3 regions of the Streptomyces sp. 2A115 genome follow, and region 2 is predicted to be linked to each of the others. Evidence: riboswitches for the same ligand, from Rfam matches in the RefSeq annotation. Region 2 holds a riboswitch; each other region holds the start of a gene.
What was found. A riboswitch is a leader RNA that binds a small molecule or an ion and turns the genes downstream of it on or off. The one in region 2 is predicted to bind cyclic di-AMP.
Positions count from the first base shown of each region.

Region 1: it holds a riboswitch for cyclic di-AMP, as region 2 does, so the genes downstream of both, ACTWQR_RS11330 (transglycosylase SLT domain-containing protein) here and ACTWQR_RS39840 (M23 family metallopeptidase) in region 2, are expected to answer to the same signal.
Region 3: it holds a riboswitch for cyclic di-AMP, as region 2 does, so the genes downstream of both, ACTWQR_RS51995 (transglycosylase family protein) here and ACTWQR_RS39840 (M23 family metallopeptidase) in region 2, are expected to answer to the same signal.

Region 1 covers NZ_JBQQCG010000009.1:176,797-184,064, forward strand. Annotated here, with positions in the region: gene fahA (fumarylacetoacetase) at 1-675, opposite strand, end outside; gene ACTWQR_RS11325 (HAD family hydrolase) at 1,309-2,181, shown strand; gene ACTWQR_RS11330 (transglycosylase SLT domain-containing protein) at 2,175-2,939, opposite strand; cyclic di-AMP (ydaO/yuaA leader) riboswitch at 2,942-3,099, opposite strand; gene ACTWQR_RS11335 (polyprenyl synthetase family protein) at 3,982-4,992, shown strand; gene ACTWQR_RS11340 (CHRD domain-containing protein) at 5,209-6,240, shown strand; gene ACTWQR_RS11345 (LolA family protein) at 6,551-7,268, shown strand, end outside.
Region 2 covers NZ_JBQQCG010000066.1:7,724-14,991, forward strand. Annotated here, with positions in the region: gene ACTWQR_RS39825 (DNA gyrase/topoisomerase IV subunit A) at 1-312, opposite strand, end outside; gene ACTWQR_RS39830 (M16 family metallopeptidase) at 549-1,919, shown strand; gene ACTWQR_RS39835 (M16 family metallopeptidase) at 1,916-3,319, shown strand; cyclic di-AMP (ydaO/yuaA leader) riboswitch at 3,559-3,724, shown strand; gene ACTWQR_RS39840 (M23 family metallopeptidase) at 3,738-4,526, shown strand; gene ACTWQR_RS39845 (GntR family transcriptional regulator) at 4,782-5,477, shown strand; gene ACTWQR_RS39850 (HPr family phosphocarrier protein) at 5,700-5,981, opposite strand; gene ACTWQR_RS39855 (bifunctional acetate--CoA ligase family protein/GNAT family N-acetyltransferase) at 6,158-7,268, shown strand, end outside.
Region 3 covers NZ_JBQQCG010000126.1:4,753-12,020, forward strand. Annotated here, with positions in the region: gene eno (phosphopyruvate hydratase) at 38-1,333, opposite strand; gene ACTWQR_RS51995 (transglycosylase family protein) at 1,847-2,551, opposite strand; cyclic di-AMP (ydaO/yuaA leader) riboswitch at 2,556-2,731, opposite strand; gene ACTWQR_RS52000 (transglycosylase family protein) at 2,930-3,985, opposite strand; gene ACTWQR_RS52005 (cytochrome P450 family protein) at 4,347-5,603, shown strand; gene ACTWQR_RS52010 (nucleoside triphosphate pyrophosphohydrolase) at 5,824-6,798, opposite strand; gene ACTWQR_RS52015 (SurA N-terminal domain-containing protein) at 6,866-7,268, opposite strand, start outside.

The DNA.
Region 1 (7,268 bases), on a different contig from region 2:
GTCGTTGAGGAGGCAGAGGCCGAAGACATGGTCGCGGAAGTCGCTCAGCGGTACGGGCATGCCCATCGCGGAGGGCGCACCGACCACGAAACCGACCTCCGCCTCGATGTCCAGCCGGACGGACGGGCCGAAGATCGGCGCCGGGTCCGTCGGGGCCTTGCGCTGGCCTGAGGGGCGTACGACCTCGGTCCCGGAGACCACGACGGTGCCCGACCGGCCGTGGTAACCGATGGGCAGATGTTTCCAGTTGGGGGTGAGGGAATCGGCGGCGTCGGGACGGAAGATCTGGCCGACATTACGGGCGTGGTTCTCGGAGGCGTAGAAGTCGACGTAGTCCGCGACGTCGAAGGGGAGGTGGAGCGTCACTTCGGAAAGCGGGTGCAGCAGGGGCGCGACGGTTTCGCGGTGGGCCGGCACCGTCACCCAGGCGGTGAGCGCGCGCCGCACGTCCGACCACGTCCTACGGCCTGCCGCGAGCAACGGGTTCAGTGAGGGGCGGGCGAGGAGGGCGGCGTACGGGGAGCCGAGTTCCACGGCTGCGGCACCCGCGTCCAGAACGTGGCCCCCCAGCCGGACGCCGACGCTCCGCCGGTCGGAATCGCCCAGGGAGAACACGCCGTACGGAAGATTGTGCGGGCCGAAGAGATCGCCCTCGGGGACATCGAAGGGGGGCATGGGGTGCTGCCTCGCTTTCCGGGTGGGTGAGGCACACGTTACGGGACCGACACACGCTCGCCGCGGTCTCAAGGCATCTTGCGGTGCGCGTTCGTCTGGCCGACGGCAGGACGGAGAGACTGGAGCGGCCCGTCGAGGGGCTGTTGCGCATCGGTGCCGGATCGGCCTCTCCGCCGCCGTGCTGATCCCGACCGACGAAAAGGTCGTGGTGCTGATCGCCGAGCGTCAGGTGGAACTCGCGGGAAGATTGCTGTTCCCGAGGGAGGATGCTGGGCTTCCGCGCCGCTTCGCCAGGAAGCAGGGCCCGCGCGAACTCAGCGTGGAGCAGGGCATACCCAGCCGGGCGGCCGCCTTCTCGGAGTCGTGCGGCCGATCGGTCGATCGGTCGATCGGTCGATCGGCCGACCGCACGACCGCACGACCGCACGACCGCACGACCGATCGACCAACTGGCGGACCGTCGGACCGTCGGTCTGGCAGGTGTGGACAGGCGGGGTTTCAACTCAGGGGTGTGCGGCTGAGATGGGGGCGGTGTGGGCTGGGTTCGTGCGGTGGCCAGGGCAGTTGACGAGATACCGGACGTCGTCCGGTTCCCGTCGGGTCGATGCGCCGTTCGGTCCGTATTCTCTGATCATGGCCGCACCGACTGAATATGCACTTATCGCCACTGACCTGGACGGAACGCTGCTGCGCGGCGACGACACCCTTTCCGATCGGTCACGAGCCGCGTTGGCGATGGCGGTCGAGGCGGGCGCCCGGCACCTCGTGGTGACGGGGCGCCCGGCGCCGCGCGTACGGCCGTTGCTGGACGAACTGGGTGGCCAGGGACTGGCGGTGTGCGCGCAGGGGGCGCAGTTGTACGACGCCGGGACCGACCGGATGGTGTGGTCGGTCACCCTGGACCGGGAGTTGGCCGAGACGGCGCTCGGGAAGATCGAGGCGGAGGTCGGGGAGGTGTACGCGGCCGTGGACCAGGACGGGGTCGACGGCCTGACTCTGATCGAGCCGGGTTACGAGATGCCGCACCCGACGCTCCCGGCGGTACGCGTCATCCGGCGCGACGACCTCTGGGCGGACGCCATCAGCAAGGTGCTGCTGCGCCACCCGCTGCTGTCCGACGACGAGTTGGCGTCCGCGGCGCGCGGAGCGGTCGGTTCCCTCGCCACCGTCACAATGTCCGGCCCCGGCACCGTCGAACTCCAGCCATGCGGCGTGACCAAGGCGACGGGGCTCGCCCTGGCCGCCGAACACCTTGGTCTCACCCGCTTCGCCACGATCGCCTTCGGGGACATGCCCAATGACATTCCGATGTTCAGGTGGGCGGCCCACGGCGTCGCGATGGCCAACGCCCACCCCGAACTCAAGGCGGTGGCCCAAGAGGAGACGCTGTCGAACGAGGAGGACGGGGTCGCGGTAGTGCTGGAGAAGCTGTTCTCCCGCCCGCGGCCCCGTCCGCAGCACCGTAAGCAGCCTCTCCCACAGGCTGCTTACGGGCCTGCTCAGTAAGGCCCGTTGACGTTGTCGATCGAGCCGTACCTCGCGGCGGCGTAGTTGCAGGCTGCCGTGATGTTCGCGACCGGGTCGAAGGCGTCCAGTGCTGTACCGGGCACGTGGTAGGTGCTGAAGGTCGGAGCGATGACCTGCAGGAGGCCCTTGGACGGCGTCCCGGCCGCGGCGTTGGAGTCCCAGTTGTTGATGGCCAGCGGGTTTCCGGACGACTCGCGCATGACGTTGCGGTAGATGCCGTCGTAGCTGCCCGGGATGCCGTTCTGGGCCATGACGTCCAGTGACTCCTTGATCCAGCCGTCGAGGTCGTTCGTGTACGTCTTCGCGGAGGCGGGGGTGACAGTGGACGCCGCGGACTTGGTGGTCTGCGTGGTGGCCGTGGTCGGCTTCGTCTTATTTGCTGACTTTTGGGATTTTTTCGTGCCGACCGTCAGAGTGAGGCCCGGGTGAATCATCGACGGGTTGTCGCCGATGACCGCGCGGTTGGCCTGGTACAGCGTCTTCCAGCTCCCGCTCGTGGCGTGCTTTCGCGCGATCTTGGACAGGGTGTCGCCCGCGGCCACCTTGTACGTAACGAGCTCGACCTGCGGGACTGCGGCTTGCGCGACCTGTGCGGTCTGCGCCGGCTGTGCGGCGGCGTGCGCGCCGGTCGCCCCCACGATCGGAAGCGCGAGCGCGGCTCCGCCCGTTCCGGCGGCGACGACGCCGCGGGTGAGGGAGCGGGCTTTCGGGCGGCGGTGTTTACCTCGTGCGGCCATGGTGATTTCCTCTCCGGCGCCTGCGAGGTGAGCTGTCGGGTTCGGGCGGGAGATGCCCGGCCGCACGCTGAGTGCGACTTCACCCCGAGCCGTTCCGGCATCCGGATCGGCGACTTACCTGGGTCCCCCGCTCCTGCCGTGGCGTGGGTGATGGGTGGGTTCCGGGCGGCGGCAGGATTCGGCGGTCCGTCCGGATCGACGAGAACGTATGCGAGAGCACATGGAGGGAACAAGGCCTGAATCGGCGATGCGATGTGTCTGACCTCGTATTGGGGAGGGGGAAATCGCCCGATTACTCCGGAACACAATATTCAACTTGCTTTATGCAAAGGGGAAGTGGTCGAGTGCGGCGTATCGCCCGCTCCGTCCGCACGTGACTCATTTCACGTGAACAAGTGCCAACAAAGCGGCAATGGGGGCAACTCGGGCATAACGTTCCGGGAGTCAAGGCGGCCGAGTTCCCGTACGTGTGGCCCATGGGATCGGGATGCGGGGGTGAACCCCCGCTCTCGCCAACCGGGTTGGTGCCGCGGGCGACGCCCCGTGGTCCAGAGTCCGTTGGTCGATGCCTCGTGGTCGCGGGGCGGCTGGACGGTCACCCTGCGCGAGTGGCCTGCCCACCGGATACTGCCCGGCCCCGAGGCGTGGCCGGTCGCGCGGAAGTGGATCCGTGCGCCGGGGGTCGGCGAGTGCGACACGAGCGCGAGCCGAGTGTCGGCGTTGTCGCCGCCGTCCGCGAGGCGGCGCACTCGGCGGCCGGCCCTCGGCATCCGGATTGGATCGGTTTCGATCACTTCAAGAGGTAAAAACATCACTTCATGAAATGTCTACGTCTTTCGGGTGGTATCAGAAGATCAAGAACATACCTTCCGTGATCCGATACTGCCCGGCTGGGACCGGTGGGCGCTCACCGTGATCGAAAGGCGACCGGATACGCTGACTTGAGTGCCAGCAGCGACACATCGACAAACACTTCCAGCACACAGCGCACCCAGAGCATCCAGAGACCGCCGTTGAGAGCGTCAGCAGACAGGAGACCCTCGTGACCGTCGTCGGGCCGTTCGGGCTGAGCGTGCGGGACCAGGCTCTCGAAGCCGATGTCCAGGCCGGATTGGCGGCTGTCGAGGAGGGCCTGCTCGAGGCCACCAAGAGCGAGGTCCCGTTCATCACGGAGGCCGCGCAGCACCTCGTACGTGCGGGCGGGAAGCGGTTCCGGCCGCTGCTCGTGATGCTCGCCGCGCAGTTCGGCGACCCGTACGCGCCGGGCGTCGTGCCTTCGGCCGTGGTCGTCGAGCTGACCCACCTGGCCACGCTGTACCACGACGACGTGATGGACGAGGCGGACGTACGCCGCGGAGTGCCCAGCGCCAACACGCGGTGGGGCAACTCGGTCGCGGTCCTCACGGGCGACTTCCTCTTCGCGCGTGCCTCGCACATCCTGGCCGACCTCGGGCCCGAGGCCGTACGCATCCAGGCGGAGGCCTTCGAGCGACTGGTCACGGGCCAGATTCTCGAGACGGCCGGGCCGCGCGACGGCCGCGACCCGATCGACCACTACATGGACGTGCTCGGCGGCAAGACCGGCTCGCTGATCGCTGTGGCGGGTCGATTCGGCGCGATGATGTCGGGCGCTGACGAGACGGTCGTCGACGTGCTCACGCAGTACGGCGAGCGGCTCGGCGTCGCCTTCCAGCTCGCGGACGACGTGCTGGACATCGCGAGCGACTCGCATGAGTCGGGCAAGACGCCGGGCACCGACCTGCGCGAGGGCATTCCCACGATGCCCGTGCTGCGGCTGCGCGAGCGCGTGGAGCGGCTCGGTCTCGCCGAGGACATCGCGCTGTCCGAGCTGCTCGACTCGGACCTCACGGACGACGCCCGGCATGCGGAGGCGCTGGCCAGGCTGCGCGCCCATCCAGCGCTGGAGCAGGCCCGCCGCGACACCGTGCGGTACGTGGAGGACGCCCGCGCCACGCTGGTACCGCTCCCGGAGTGCGACGCGAAGGCGGCGCTGGTGGAGCTGTGCGACGCGGTGGTGCACCGGGCGGGCTGACGACCCGCGCATCTCCGTGTTCCGGATCCCTGTGTCCCCAAGATCTCCCGGGAGCCCTGTAGTCCCCGGGACCCTGTAGTACCCAGACCCCGGGCGACCTCATATTGTGATGCAGGTCACACTGCTGGATTGAGCTCAGCCTCGGATTCGTTCCGTATCTCTGCGCGGAAGCCGACGCAGGGGGTGTCGGCGGAATTACGGGGAGAAAACGGAATCATGGGGATGATCGGTACGTTCACGCAGCGTCGTAAGAGCCTGGTCATGACCGGTGTCGCGGTGGCAGCCGCAGCCGGAGTCGCGGCCGCCGTCATCCCGGCGGCCGCCGACAGCGGCGGCAGCAACGACGGCAAGAGCGCGAGCGCGAGCCACACGGGTGAGGGTCACGGGGACCAGTCCATCGAGGTGCAGAGCGGCGGGTCCGCCGAGGGTAGCGGCGGCACCATCCTCGCCGCGAGCCTGAAGGGCGCGAACGAGGTGCCGGTGGCGGGCGGCCCGGCTGTCGGCGACCAGGACGGCGCGGCGCTCGAGTTCGTGAAGGTCGAGGGGGACACGGTGTCCGTCGCGGTCAAGTGGCGTGGCACCGGCAAACCGACCCTGCTCCACATCCACCAGGGCGCCAAGGGCTCCAACGGCGGCGTCAAGGTCGACTTCACCAAGCTGCTGGAGAACGCCAAGGGCCGCACGGTCACCGGCACGGTCAAGGTCCAGGACGCCGCGCTGCTCGGCCAGTTGAAGGCCGACCCGGGCAGCTTCTACGCCAACCTGCACAGCGCCGAGTTCCCGGGCGGAGCCGTCCGCGGCCAACTCCACAAGGTCACCACGAGCTTTGACTTCCGGCATGCGCTGAACAACTTCCAGGCCTCGGTCCTCAAGGGCAAGCAGATCTACGAGTGCAAGAAGGCGGACGACGGCTCCACGGCCTTCGCGCAGCGTGACGTGCGCGCCGTGCTCGGCGGCGGCATCGCGCACTCGTTCGTGAAGCCCAACTCCGGTACACCGCAGTGGATCGCACCCGACCGCAGTGCGGTCACCGGATCCGTGATCTCCAGGACCCCGAACGGCGACAAGAACATCCCCGAACTGGACCTCAGGGCCACGCAGTCCGGCAAACACCGGGGGCTGCTCGCGGGCACCGCGGAGATCCTGCGGCTGAACACCGTGGGTGGGGTGGCTCCGGCCGGGGCTTGCGACGTCGGGTCGATCGTGGGGATTCCGTACCAGGCGGACTACGTGTTCGTGAACCGGTGAGCCACCGGAGTTGACCGGCTTCCAGGATCTTCTGGAAGCTTCGGGGAGCTTCCGGCATCCATCCAGGACCTCTCCAGTACTTTCTCGGACGGCGTCTTCCCCGCGTGACCCCTACGGGTCGGGGGAGGCGCCGTCCGCCCATGTCATACCGCAGCAGTACGTGGAGTTGGCTCCGAGGTCTGACGCTTTCCGGTGGCCGATTTGGTCAGATTGGAAACACCACTTCACAGGAGTTCGGGTGACAATGGCGGCCAGGGGTGGACGAGTGCGAGGACGGTCAGCCGCCGCCGACAACGGAGGTAGGGCACACATGGCACCGTACGAATCCGACGACAACACGAACGAGGACCTGCGCACCGGCCGACGAAAAGCCGCTCGGTACGTCGTCCCGGTCGCGGTGCTGGGGGTGGCGGCGGCGACCATCGGGCTGGTCCCGGCGTTCGCGGGCTCCGGCGACCCCGACCTTCCGGAGGTCACCGCACAGCGACTCATCGAGAAGATCGCCGCATCCGACGTACAGCAGCTGTCCGGCACGGTGAAGATCAGTACGGACCTGGGTCTGCCGAACCTCGGCGGTCTGGAGAGCAGCCTGGGCGGCGGAATGGGCGGGGGTGACGACTCGGGCTCGTCCGCCGACCCGTCGTCGAAGCTGATGGAACTGGCGTCCGGTACGCACACGGTGCGGGTCGCGGCCGACGGCGAGGGCAAGCAGAAGCTGTCGCTGCTCGACAAGGCCTCCGAGTACAGCGTCATCCACAACGGCGACGAGGTGTGGGCGTACGACAGCGCCTCGAACGAGGCGTACCACATGAAGGACGCCTCCGCCGGCTCCGCCGAGAAGGGCGGGAAGGGCGGGAAGGACAAGTCCGAGGACATGCCGGCCACTCCCAAGGAGCTGGCTGACGAGGCGCTGAAGGCGGCCGACGACACGACGTCCGTGACCGTCGACGGCACGGCGCAGGTCGCGGGCCGCGACGCGTACAAGCTCCTGATCAAGCCGAAGGGGTCCGGCTCGACGGTCGGCGCCA
Region 2 (7,268 bases):
CTGGGCAAGGCGCACCAGGGCGTCGTAGATCGACGCGTCGCCGTGCGGGTGGAGCTTACCCATGACCTCGCCGACGACGCGGGCGCACTTCACATAGCCGCGGTCGGGGCGCAGGCCCATCTCGTTCATCTGGTAGACGATGCGGCGGTGCACGGGCTTGAGGCCGTCGCGGGCGTCCGGCAGGGCTCGGGAGTAGATGACCGAGTACGCGTACTCGAGGAAGGAGCCCTGCATCTCGTCGACGACGTCGATGTCGAGGATTCGCTCCTCAAAGTCGTCGGGCGGCGGGGTCTTCGTGCTGCGGCGGGCCATCGCTGCTGCGGCTCCTTCACAGTCTCTGCCGGGGCATGAACGGGTTCTGACGGGCTCCATTGTGGACCGGCCCACTGACAACGTGGACCACGGCCCATCCGTACGGGCTCCCGAGGGTGCCCGCGTGCTCGCTCTCGGCGTACGCGACGCGGGAACTTCGCCAGCTGTCGGCGCGCTTGCATACAGTGGCATGACTAGCAGGAATTCAGCAGTTTTCCGCGATCGAAGGGACGTACATGCCCATGGGTCACACGGCCACAGCTGAGGCCGGCTCCGGCGGCCTGACAGCGACCGAGCACCGCCTGGCGAACGGCCTGCGCGTGGTGCTCTCCGAGGACCACCTGACCCCGGTCGCGGCGGTGTGCCTCTGGTACGACGTCGGCTCGCGGCACGAGGTCAAGGGCCGCACCGGCCTTGCCCACCTCTTCGAGCACCTGATGTTCCAGGGCTCGGGCCAGGTGAAGGGCAACGGTCACTTCGAACTGGTGCAGGGCGCGGGCGGTTCGCTCAACGGCACGACCAGTTTCGAGCGGACCAACTACTTCGAGACCATGCCCACGCACCAGCTGGAGCTCGCCCTCTGGCTGGAAGCCGATCGCATGGGCTCGCTGCTCGCCGCGCTCGACGACGAGTCGATGGAGAACCAGCGGGACGTCGTCAAGAACGAGCGCCGGCAGCGGTACGACAACGTTCCCTATGGCACCGCTTTCGAGAAGCTGACCGGGCTCGCCTACCCGGAGGGCCATCCTTACCACCACACCCCGATCGGGTCGATGGCGGACCTGGACGCGGCCACTCTTGAAGACGCGCGCGCCTTTTTCCGCACCTACTACGCGCCCAACAACGCCGTTCTGTCGATCGTCGGAGACATCGACCCGGAGCAGACGCTCGCCTGGGTCGAGAAGTACTTCGGCTCGATTCAGGGCCACGACGGCAAGCCCGCCCCGCGTGACGGCGCGCTGCCGGAGATCATCGGCGAGCAGCTGCGCGAGGTCGTCGAGGAGGAGGTCCCGGCCCGCGCGCTGATGGCCGCCTACCGGCTGCCGGAGGACGGCACGCGCGCGTGCGACGCGGCCGACCTGGCCCTGACCGTCCTCGGCGGCGGCGAGTCGTCCCGCCTCTACAACCGGCTCGTACGCCGTGACCGCACCGCGGTGGCCGCCGGGTTCGGCCTGCTGCGCCTCGCCGGAGCGCCCTCCCTGGGGTGGCTCGACGTGAAGACGTCCGGCGACGTCAAGGTGCCGGTCATCGAGGCCGCCGTCGACGAGGAGCTCGCCCGGTTCGCCGAGGAGGGCCCCACGGCCGAGGAAATGGAGCGGGCCCAGGCCCAGTTGGAGCGTGAGTGGCTGGACCGGCTCAGCACGGTCGCGGGCCGCGCCGACGAACTGTGCCGGTACGCCGTGCTGTTCGGCGACCCGCAGCTCGCCCTGAGCGCCGTCCAGCGCGTGCTCGACGTCACGGCCGAGGAGGTGCAGGAGGTCGCGAAGGCCCGCCTGCGCCCCGACAACCGCGCGGTGCTGGTCTACGAGCCGGTCGCCGCGGAAAACGCCGACGCTGCCGAAGACACCGACGCCGCTGAAGACACCGACGAGGAGGCGGCCAAGTGACCGAGCTCGCCACGATGGACTTCCACCCCCAGCCGCAGGCCGGCGAGGCCAGGCCCTGGGCCTTCCCGGCACCCGAGCGCGGCACGCTCGACAACGGCCTGACGGTGCTGCGCTGCCACCGGCCCGGCCAGCAGGTCGTCGCCGTCGAAATCCTCCTGGCCGCCCCGTTGGAGGCCGAACCGCAGGGCCTGGACGGCATCGCCACGATCATGGCGCGTGCCTTCTCCGAAGGCACCGACAAGCACTCCGCCGAGGAGTTCGCCGCCGAGCTGGAGCGCTGCGGCGCCACCCTCGACGCCCACGCCGACCATCCCGGCGTACGGCTCAGCCTCGAGGTGCCCGTCTCCCGGCTCCCCAAGGCGCTCGGTCTGCTCGCCGACGCCCTCAGGGCCCCCGCCTTCGAGGACAGCGAGGTCGAGCGGCTGGTGCGCAACCGGCTCGACGAGATCCCGCACGAGACCGCCAACCCGTCCCGACGCGCCGCCAAGGAGCTCTCCAAGGAGCTCTTCCCGGCCACTTCGCGCATGTCGCGCCCGCGCCAGGGCACCGAGGAGACGGTCGCCGCGATCGACTCGGCAGCCGTACGCGCCTTCTACGAGAGGCACGTACGCCCCGCCACGGCCACCGCGGTCGTCGTCGGTGACCTCACCGACGTCGACCTCGACGGGCTGTTCGGTGACACGCTCGGCTCCTGGACCGGCTCGCAGGCACAGGCCCGCCCCGTGCCGCCGGTGACCGCCGACGACACCGGACGCGTGGTCATCGTCGACCGCCCCGGAGCCGTCCAGACGCAGCTGCTCATCGGCCGCGTCGGCGCCGACCGCCACGACCGCGTGTGGCCCGCCCAGGTGCTCGGCACGTACTGCCTCGGCGGCACCCTCACCTCCCGCCTGGACCGCGTCCTGCGCGAGGAAAAGGGTTACACCTACGGTGTGCGGGCGTTCGGCCAGGTGCTGCGCTCCGCGCCCCCGTCTCCCTCCGGCGGGGCTACGGGCGCCGCGATGCTCGCCATCAGCGGCTCCGTGGACACCCCGAACACCGGCCCGGCGCTCGACGACCTGTGGAAGGTGCTGCGCACCCTCGCGGCCGAGGGGCTGACGGACTCCGAGCGCGACATCGCCGTGCAGAACCTGGTGGGCGTCGCACCCCTCAAGTTCGAGACCGCGGCCGCGGTGGCGAGCACGCTCGCCGACCAGGTCGAGCAGTACCTGCCGGACGACTACCAGGCGACGCTGTACCAGCAACTCGCCGCCACCGGCACCGTGGAGGCCACGGCGGCCGCCGTGAGCGCCTTCCCGGTGGACCGTCTGGTGACCGTCCTCGTCGGCGACGCCGCGCAGATCGAGGAGCCGGTCAGGGCCCTCGGAATCGGTGAAGTGAGCGTCGTACCGGCGGAGTAGAGGCGCAGTAGGGGAGTGGACACAGGCAACTCCTGGGGCCCGGGCGACTGAAGAGTCGTCCGGGCCTTCTTTTGCCCGGACTTCATCCCTGGTTCGTGGGTTGTCCGTATTGATAGGGAGGTTGCCTGTCTGCCCTGTGGCATGCGCTACAAAAGCCTTGATCCGTTTGTTGATTGAAAGTTCCCGCGCTTAGCGTCGGTCCGGCTGTTCGTCAGGCAGTGCGCCGCACCCGCGGCACCGGACAGTCATCGCCGAGTCCCCGTACGGCGCGAGCCAGGGGAGCCGGGGACCCACACCAAGTCCCTGGGGTGAATCGGGCGACCTCCACGCAGTGGAGTGAGCCCGTAGGAGACCTTCCTAACTCCGAACCCGTCAGCTAACCCGGTAGGCGAGAAGGAAGGAAAGGACCAGCCACTTCATGGCGTTCACCCGCGCCACCGGGAAGCACCGTCGTCCCAGCCGCATGAAGCGCACGACCCGCAGGACCGTGGGCGTCGCCGCACTCGCCACCACCGGAGTCGTCGGCACACTGGCCGCCCCGGCGCTCGCGGCCGAGAGGTCGGTCGAGCAGACGGGCCTCACCCAGGCCGTCACCATCGGTGACACGGTCGCCGACCAGATCGACGCCCAGGCCGCCGCCCAGCAGCACGCCGCCGACGTGGCCGCCGCCCGCGAGAAGGCCGAGGCGGAGGCGAAGAAGCGCGCCGAGGAGGCCGAGAAGAAGGCCGAGGAGAGGGCCAAGAAGGAGCGCGAGGCCGAGGCCCGTGCCGCCCGCGAGGCCGAGCGCAAACGCCTCCTCGGCACGTACGTCGCCCCCGTCGCCGACTCGTACGTCTCCACCGGCTACAAGACCGGCGGCGCCGTCTGGTCCTCCGGCAGCCACACCGGCATCGACTTCCACGCCGGAAGCGGCACCGCCGTGCGCGCCGTGGGCTCCGGAACCGTCGTCGAGGCAGGCTGGGGTGGCGCGTACGGCAACGAGGTCGTCATCAAGATGAACGACGGCACGTACACCCAGTACGGCCACCTGTCGTCCATCGGCGTCTCCGTCGGCCAGACGGTCACCCCGGGGCAGCGGATAGGCCTCTCCGGGGCGACCGGCAACGTCACCGGGGCGCACCTCCACTTCGAGGCGCGCACATCCGCGGAGTACGGCTCGGACATCGACCCCACCGCCTACCTCCGCTCGCACGGCGTGAACGTCTGAAGACCTGACGTCCGGCTCGCGGCATCTCTCCCGAAGGCCCTGGCTCACCGAGCCGGGGCTTTCGTGCGTCCTGACGCTTGCTGCCCTCTTCGTGACTGCTTCCTGACCGGACGACTACCTGTTCAGTGGCGCGGTGTGTCCAAAAAATAGCCATGGATTCCGGCCTGACATCGGAATTTCCGGCTCTCTGCAATAGAGTCACTGAACAAGCGTCAATCGACCGCGTTTCGCGGGGGTTAAGGCGGAGGTCCGGTCATGCGTATTCCCGCGCACTCGGTATGCACGGCGATCCGTGACGACATCGTCGCGGGTGTCTACGAGCGCGGCAGCCGGCTCACCGAAGAACTGCTCGCGCGCCGTTATGGCGTCTCCCGGGTTCCGGTGCGCGAGGCCCTGCGCACCCTGGAGGCGGAGGGCTTCGTCGTGACCCGCCGGCACGCGGGCGCGTGCGTCGCGGAGCCCACCGAGCAGGAGGCCGCCGACCTGCTGGAGATGCGCATGCTGCTGGAGCCGCTGGGCGCAGCGCGGGCCGCTCAGCGCCGCACCGAGGCGCACCTCAAGGTGCTGCGAGGCCTGGTCAGGCTGGGGCAGGAGCGGGCCAGGAAAGGCAACAGCGAGGATCTGCGCTCGCTGGGGGGCTGGTTCCACGAGACGCTCGCACAGGCCTCCGGCAGTCCTGCGCTGACCTCGACGCTGGCCCAGCTGCGGCACAAGATCGCGTGGATGTACGCGGTCGAGTCGCCGGCCCATCCCACCGAGTCCTGGGGCGAGCACGGCGCCATCGTGGACGCCGTCGCGCGCGGCGACAGCGAGCGGGCCCGGGCGATCACGACGCTGCACGCGGAGCGGGCGTCGGGCGCGCACCGGCTGCGCTTTCCCGGTGGCGGGGAGCGCGCGGAACGCGTGAGGACTTCGCAACATCCCGTAAACACGGCGAGCCTGCGTTATTAACAGTGCCGCCGTATACAAAGAGAAGTAATTCGCGGGGGATTATTTCTGCTGCCTATAATCCGAAAAAGCAAAGGGCCCGCCTCGTATTAGAGGCGAGCCCTTCAGTGTGTGCGGGTGGAGCGGCATCTTGAAACGAAGGCCACGGCCACCATCAATTGAGTAACCCCGAAGGTGCGCAACCACCTCCGCGAGAGCGGCGCCGGCTCAGGCGCAGAGGCGCGCTCAGACCGTCTCGGGAAGCTCATCGAGGCCGTCGGCGACCAGCTTCGCCAGGCGGTCGAGCGCCACGTCCGCGCCCTCGGCGGCGGAGGACAGCACGATCTCCTCGCCGCCCTGGGCGCCCAGGCCGAGGACCGCGAGCATGGAAGCCGCGTTGACGGGGGTGCCGTCGGCCTTGGCGATCGTCACGGGGACGCCGGAGGCGGTGGCCGCCCGGACGAAGATGGAGGCGGGACGGGCGTGGAGGCCCTCGGCCCAGCCGACGTTGACGCGGCGCTCAGCCATGTGATGCTGCCCTTCAGGTGTCTCACGGTTGTCTAGACCATTGTTCCATAGCGTGAAGCGGTGGCCTGAGCGGGGCGCAAATCCCCGCCGGGGACGGGCTTCGGACCCAAGACTGCCTCGCGCCGTTGTCGCACGCGAGCCCGTCGTTGTCGGACCTGAGTCGTACTCTGGGGCCCATGCAGACCGAGCCGGACCGGCATGAGTACCCCGCTCACTGGGAGGCCGACGTAGTGCTGCGCGACGGCGGCACCGCGCGCATCCGGCCCATCACGGCCGATGACGCCGACCGCCTGGTCAGCTTCTACGAGCAGGTGTCCGACGAGTCGAAGTACTACCGCTTCTTCGCGCCGTACCCGCGCCTGTCCGCCAAGGACGTCCACCGCTTCACCCACCACGACTTTGTGGACCGGGTGGGACTCGCGGCCACGGTCGGCGGCGAGTTCATCGCCACCGTACGCTACGACCGCATCAACGCCGATGGGCTGCCCGCCTCCGCGCCCGCCGACGAGGCCGAGGTCGCCTTCCTCGTGCAGGACGCCCACCAGGGGCGCGGTGTCGCCTCCGCTCTCCTCGAACACGTCGGGGCCGTGGCCCGCGAGCGCGGCATCCGCCGCTTCGCCGCCGAGGTACTGCCCGCCAACACCAAGATGATCAAGGTGTTCACGGACGCCGGGTACCAGCAGAAGCGCAGCTTCGAAGACGGCGTCGTACGCCTGGAGTTCGACCTGGAGCCCACCGACCGCTCGCTCGCCGTGCAGCGCGCACGCGAACAGCGGGCGGAGGGGCGGTCCGTGGCGCGGCTCCTGGCGCCCGGCTCGGTCGCCGTCATCGGGGTGGGTCGCACACAAGGGGGAGTGGGGCGCAGCGTCCTCGAGAACCTCCGTGAGGCCGGCTTCACCGGACGCCTGTACGCGGTCAACGGGGCGGTCCAGGAGAAGGGGCTCGCCGGGGTCCCGGCGCACCGCTCCGTCCGCGACATCGCCGGCCCCATCGACCTGGCCGTCGTCGCCGTCCCGGCCGAGCGCGTCCCCGAAGTCGTCGCCGAATGCGGTGAGCACGGGGTGCAGGGACTCGTCGTGGTCTCCGCCGGGTACGCCGAGGGCGGTCCCGAAGGCCGGGAGCGCCAGCGAGAGCTCGTGCGCCAGGCGCGTACGTACGGGATGCGCATCATCGGACCCAACGCCTTCGGAGTCATCAACACCTCCCCGGAGGTGCGGCTCAACGCCTCACTCGCACCGCAGATGCCACGGGCCGGACGGATCGGCCTGTTCGCGCAGTCCGGCGCCA
Region 3 (7,268 bases), on a different contig from region 2:
CTGTGCCCCTTGCCGGGCGGCTCAGCCCTTGCTGTGCCTACTGATTCGCAGAGCGAAACCGCGGGAAGGCGCTGCGGCCGGCGTACACCGCCGCGTCGTCGAGGATCTCCTCGATGCGCAGCAGCTGGTTGTACTTGGCCACGCGGTCCGAGCGGGCCGGGGCGCCGGTCTTGATCTGGCCGCAGTTCACCGCGACGGCGAGGTCGGCGATGGTGACGTCCTCGGTCTCGCCGGAGCGGTGGGACATCATGCACTTGAAGCCGTTGCGCTGGGCCATCTCGACGGCGTCCAGGGTCTCGGTCAGCGAGCCGATCTGGTTGACCTTGACGAGCAGGGCGTTCGCGGAACCCTCCTCGATGCCGCGGGCCAGGCGCTCCGGGTTGGTGACGAAGAGGTCGTCGCCGACGATCTGGACCTTGTCGCCCAGCTTCTCGGTGATGACGTTCCAGCCGTCCCAGTCGTCCTCGAACAGCGGGTCCTCGATGGAGACGAGCGGGTACGAGGCGACGAGCTCCTCGTAGTACTCGGTCATCTCGGCGGCCGAGCGGGACTTGCCCTCGAACTCGTACTTGCCGTCCTTGTAGAACTCGGACGCGGCGACATCGAGCGCCAGGGCGATCTGCTCGCCCGGAACGTAACCGGCCTGCTTGATGGCCTCGAGGATGAGGTCGAGCGCGGCACGGTTCGACTCGAGGTTCGGGGCGAAGCCGCCCTCGTCGCCGAGACCGGTGGACAGGCCCTTGGTCTTCAGCACCTTCTTGAGGGTGTGGTAGACCTCGGCGCCCCAGCGCAGCGCCTCGGAGAAGGACTCCGCGCCGATCGGGGCGATCATGAACTCCTGGATGTCGACGTTGGAGTCGGCGTGCGACCCACCGTTGAGGATGTTCATCATCGGGACCGGCAGCAGGTGCGCGTTCGGGCCGCCCAGGTAGCGGAAGAGCGGCAGGTCGCTGGCCTCGGAGGCGGCGTGCGCGACGGCGAGGGAGACGCCGAGGATGGCGTTGGCGCCGAGCGAGCCCTTGTTGTCCGTGGCGTCCAGGTCGATCATCGCCTGGTCGATCAGCCGCTGCTCGGTGGCGTCATAGCCGACGAGCTCCGGGCCGATCTGCTCGATGACGGCGAGGACGGCCTTCTCGACACCCTTGCCGAGGTAACGGTTGGAGTCTCCGTCACGGAGCTCAACAGCCTCGAAGGCACCGGTGGAGGCGCCGGACGGAACGGCGGCACGACCCGTGCTGCCGTCGTCGAGGCCGACCTCGACCTCGACCGTGGGGTTGCCTCGGGAGTCCAGGATTTCCCGGGCTACGACGACGTCGATGGACGGCACGAGCATCTCCTTCTGGGATGTGACGCGGGATACGCCGGGCCGCAGGCCCGGTTGAATACAGCGCGGTGATGACTCCGCGACATGAGCCTAGCCGCCCCGGAGGGATCGGCCAGCCTGTCGGCCACCCGATGGACCGAACTGAGGGTAAACATTGTTCCTACGGGGAACAAAAAGCACCGGCCCCATACAACGACACCGCGACGACAACACCCCGCCACCGTGCAGCAAAAAGCCCCGCCCCGGTGCGTACGGGGGAACACGCACCGGAGCGGGGAGCCCGTGGGGGACGGGGGGTGACCCTCACGTGGCCTTCACTATGAAGACCACGGATGGGGATGGGCCATGGTTCAGCTGTGAGCAGGTTGTGAGCTCGCGAATTCTCAACGGCCTCGCGAGCCCGCCGTCAGCCGAAGTAGGTCGTGTTGAGCGAAGTACAGCTGGGCGGCACGCGGGAGTGCGCCGGCCGAAGTACCCGCCGCGTCAGTCGAAGTACTGCCGCGCCGGCCCAGCACTGCCGCGTCAGCTGAGGTGCAGCTGCTGGCCCGGGAAGATGAAGTCGGCGTCGTCGACGATGTCGTCGTTCAGCTTGAACAGCTTCTGCCAGCCGCCCTTGACGTTCTCCTGCGCGGCGATCTCGCTGAGGGTGTCACCCTTGACGACCTTGTACTCGCCGTCGCCCTTCTTGACCTTCTTGCCGGTCGGGGTCTCGACGGTCTTCTTCGCGGCCGGACGCTCCTGGGAGCGCGAGGAACGCTGCTCCGAGGACGGCGCGCTCTGCTGCTGCGACTGCGCGGAGCTCTGACCGGAGTTCGAGGAGCCGGAGCCCGAGGAGGCCGTACCGCCGTTGTACGAGGCGTTGGACAGGCCCACGCCACAGCTCGGCCAGGCACCCTTGCCCTGGCCCGCGAGGACCTTCTCGGCAACGGCTATCTGCTGGGACTTGGAGGCCTGGTTGGCCGTGGAGGCGTACTGCGTGCCGCCGTACGCGGCCCAGGTGGAGGCCGAGAACTGCAGGCCGCCGTAGTAGCCGTTCCCGGTGTTGATGGCCCAGTTGCCGCCCGACTCGCACTGGGCGACGGCGTCCCACTCGGAGGCGGTGGCGGCGGAGGCCGAACCGGTCGCCAGCAGCGGGGCGGCGATGGCGGCACCGGTGACACCGGCGAGCGTGGCGATACGGGTGGCCTTGTTCGGGCGACGGTGCTTGCCCTTGCCGGAAAGCAGCATGAAGTGATCCCCTCACCGACGCCTGCGAGGTGAGCTGTCGGGTTCGGGCTTGGTGAGTTGCCCGGCCGCGCACCTTTCGGCGCGCGGCTTCACCCCAAGCCGGTCCTCTGGTCGTCTCTCAACGACCGGGCCCGGCACTTACCTTGGGTCCCCCGCTCCTGCCTACGGCGCTTTACGCGACGACTGTTCCCGTACGGCCGTTGGCAGGATTCGGCGTGCGACCGTCGGGGCTCACCAGTGGCGAGCGGTCACGACCGTAGACATGCGATCCGCCGAATTTCAAAGACGATCACGGTCCTTGAGATCCATCTCTCACTTTCACCAAACCGGACATTCAGCGCGAACTACCGCTACCTTTCGCCCGTTTCGGCGGCTTGCTCACTGATTGGCCGCGACCTGCCCGTTACCGAGTTCAAGGCTCTGACCGGGGAGGATCAGGTCCGGGTCGGTGCCGACAATGCCCTTGTTCGCGGCGTACAGCTCACGCCATCCGCCTTCCAGGCCAAGGGAGTCGACGATCCCCGAGAGACTGTCTCCGGCGCGGACCGTGTACGAGCCGTCGGTGGCGTCACGCGGGGCACTGTCACCGCGCGAGGCATGCCGGCCGGCGGAGTCGTCCGTACGCGAACCGGTGGCGTCCTCGGCGGCACTGCCGCCACGGTGACGGCCGGAGCCGGAGTCGGTGACGTCATCCGCGTCGACGTCGGTGTCGGCGCCCGTCGAAGCGTCGCCATTCTGGGCAGAGTTGTCCGATTCGTCACTCTTCGTCGTGCCAGTCGAATCCGTCGAATCCGGCGAGACCACGTCGCCCGTGGAGGGGCTGGCGGAAGACTGCGAGTCGGCGTCCGCGTCAGCGTCGGTGTCGTCACCGGAGTCGTCCGTGGTGTCGTCAGCATAGACGGACGAGTCGGACTTGACCGACTCGTCCGACTCACCTGATTTCGTGTCATTGTCGCCGTTGGTGGTGCTGGTGCTGCTGTCGCCCGTCGTCGAGCCCGAGTCGGGCGACGGCGAGGCGGAGTCCTGCGCGAGGCCCGTGTCGACATCCGCCGACTCGGAGTGCTGCGACAGGCCCGCGACGAGACCGCACGCCCCCCAGGGCTCGATGCCCTGGTCCGCGAGGACCTTCTCGGCGACGGCTATCTGCTGCGAGCGGCTGGCCTGGTCGGCGCTCGACGCGTAGTCGAGGCCGCCGTACCCCTCCCACATCTCCTGTGTCATCTGGAGTCCGCCATAGGACCCGTTGCCGGAGTCGGCGCTCCACGAGCCGCCACTCTCGCAGTCCGCGACCGCGTCCCAGGTCGTACCGCTGGCGGCGCTCGCGCCGGTCGCGCCGAGCAGGGGGATCGCGATGGCCGATCCGGCCACACCCGCCGCGACGAGGAGAGCCGGAGCCTGACGGGGGCGACGGTGACGACCGTTCCCGGAGAGCATGCGGTTGCCTTTCGCGTGACAGCAAGGGACTACACACAGCAAGGGACTGCGTTTGTTACTTCTGCGGCTGGTGGGACCAGCCGCATTGAGGGGGAACGTATAGGCACTCGAACTCTTGTCACAAGTCGATACAGGGGAGATCACGTGAAAGTCACAGAGTTGAGGGCCCGTCAGCTCTGACCTGCGGTAAGGCGAATCACACGCCCTACGCGAAACGGACCGGCAACGTACGCGGCCCACGCATAATGAGACTGCCATGCCAGCGCAAATCGGCTGAATCCACCGCGAGTTGCAGGTCAAGGAGGCCGTGAGGGGCGTCACTGGATGTCATACGCAACGCGGCCCCCGGTACCGTCACCCCGTGAACGCCCCACATATCGGACCCGAACTCTTCACCTGGGAGTTCGCCACTGACCCGTACCCCGCCTACGCGTGGCTCCGGGAGCATTCGCCCGTACACCGCACCACACTTCCCAGCGGCGTCGAGGCGTGGCTCGTGACTCGGTACGCGGACGCCAAACAGGCTCTCGCCGACCCGCGGCTCTCCAAGAATCCCGTGCACCATTCCAAAGACGCCCACGGCAAGAGCAAAACGGGCATCCCCGGCGAGCGCAGCGCCAATCTCATGACCCATCTGCTCAACATCGACCCGCCGGACCACACACGCCTCCGTCGGCTCGTCTCCAAAGCGTTCACCCCCCGCCGAGTCGCCGAATTCGCGCCCCGTGTCCAAGAGCTGACCGACCATCTCATCGACCAGTTCGCACACACCGGAAGCGCCGACCTCATTCACGAGTTCGCGTTCCCTCTCCCCATCTACGCCATCTGCGACCTGCTCGGTGTCCCCCGCGAGGACCAAGACGACTTCCGGGACTGGGCAGGGATGATGATCCGGCACGGAGGAGGGCCGAGGGGCGGCGTCGCGCGGTCCGTGAAGAAGATGCGTAGCTATCTCGCCGAGCTGATCCACCGCAAGCGGGAGGCGCTCCCAGACCACCCCAGCTCCGGCGAAGACCTCATCTCCGGTCTGATCCGCGCCTCCGACCACGGCGAGCACCTCACCGAGAACGAAGCCGCGGCCATGTGTTTTGTGCTCCTTTTTGCCGGTTTTGAAACGACGATCAACCTCATCGGCAACGGCACGTACGCGCTGCTCCGGAACCCAAAGCAGCGGGCGCAACTACAGAAGTCGATCGAGCGCGGCGAACAGGAACTGCTCGACACCTGCATCGAAGAGCTTCTCCGTTACGACGGCCCTGTCGAACTGGCTACCTGGCGCTACGCAACCGAGCGCCTCGAAATCGGCGGACAACGAATCGCTTCCGGCGATCCCGTACTCGTGGTCCTCGCCGCAGCCGACCGTGATCCCGCCCGTTTCGACGAGCCGGACACGCTCGACCTCTCCCGCCGGGACAACCAGCACCTCGGCTACGGGCATGGCATCCACTACTGCCTCGGTGCCCCACTCGCCCGTCTCGAAGGCCGCACCGCGCTGGCCACCTTGCTGCGCCGTCTGCCCGACCTTCGACTTGCCGCTGACCCCGCGGAACTACGCTGGCGGGGCGGCCTGATCATGCGCGGGCTGCGGAACCTACCCGTGGAGTTCACGGCCGCCTAACAGGTGAACAGTTCAGCGGCGGGTTCCCCTGCGCGGGGCTCGGCCAGTCTTGCCCAGCCGCACGGGCACAGCCCGTCAGCCCGCGCCCGGCAAGGGGGCGGGGTTGTAACACCATGCGGCTTCTCCCCCGCTCTTGGCTCCGCTCGAGCGGGGACCCCATCGCGGGCGCGACCAGTCACGGACGGCCCGCAGACTCACAACCGCCCCACCCGCGGAGCGCTCAGCTCTCGCCCGCCCGTATCGCGTCCCGGTAGGCCCGCGCCGCCGCCCGCAGCGCCGCCTCCGGGTCCACGCCCCGCGCCTCGGCGCGTACGGCCATCGCCAGCAACTCATAGCCGACGTCGTCGCCCTGTGGGAGCGGGACCTCAAGTCCCGCCGTGCGCACACGGGATGCGAGCTTGGCGGCGAGGGCGAGGCCGGGCTGGCCGAGGGGGATGCCCTCGGTCACGGACGTCCGCTGTTTCTCCACGGCCTTGGTGCGCAGCCAGTGCTCCTTGACCTCCTCGGGCGTCGAGGCGGTCTCGTCTCCGAAGACGTGCGGGTGGCGGTGGATGAGCTTCGTGACGATGCCGCCGGCCACGTCGTCTATCGAGAAGGGCTCCTCTTCGTCCTCCTCGGCGATCCTTGCGTGGAAGACCACCTGGAGCAGCACGTCGCCGAGCTCCTCGCGCAGCTCGTGCCGGTCGCCCTCCTCGATCGCCTCGACCAGTTCGTACGCCTCCTCGATGCCGTACTTCGCCAGGCCCTTGTGGGTCTGCTGGGACGACCACGGGCATTCGGCGCGGATGCGGTCCATGACCTGGACAAGGTCGAGGAGGCGGGCGCCGGGGAGGTCGTACGACGCGGGGAGCAGTTCGAGGTCGGGCATCTGGACGCGTCCGGAGCCGGCCAGCCGGGCCAGGCCGTCGGTGAGGCGGGGCTCGCCCTCGCCGGTGGCGACGACGGTCACCGTGCGGCCGCCGTCGCACGCGTCGATCAGTTCCTCGGCGGTCGGCGCGGTCTCGTCGACCTGGACGCCGGCCTCGCGCAGATACGGCAGCTGGGGGTGGGCGCCGTCCGCGCACAGGACGCGGTCGGCGCCGTGCAGCGCCTGCCAGGCGGGCCAGGACAGGAGTCCGGGCGCGACTCGGTGGCTGGTGGTGAGGAGGACGATGCGCCCCGGGCTGGATGCGTTCACACATCGAACGTAACCCACGCCACTGACACCAAGGTCACAGCCAGGGGCGCGGACGGTAGAGCCAGGGGCGCGGGCGGTAGGGCGGCTACGCCGTCTCCGGGCTTCCCGCCGCGGTGACCTCGCGCAGCCACGGCAGTTTCGTGTCGACGCGCGCGCTCTTCTCGGCGTCCCACGTGCCGTAGCGCGGGTTCAGGTCGACCTTCAGTTTCTTGGAGGCCTCGGCGAGGGCGTTCCAGAAGGCCGGCTGGTTGGTGTCCGTGCCGAGCTCGGCGGCCAGCTTCTGGGCCTCGGTCTGGACGCGGAGGTTGTCGTCGAGCTGCTGCGGTGCGACGCCGTACTGCTGGAGCCAGCTCACCTCCAGCTCCTTCGCGCCGCCCATCCGCGACTCGAGGTCGGCGCGCAGCCGCTGGACCTCCTTGCGGCTGACGCTCACGCCCGCGTCCACCGCGGCCTGGTGCAGCACGCGGTCGAGAACCATGGTGTACAGG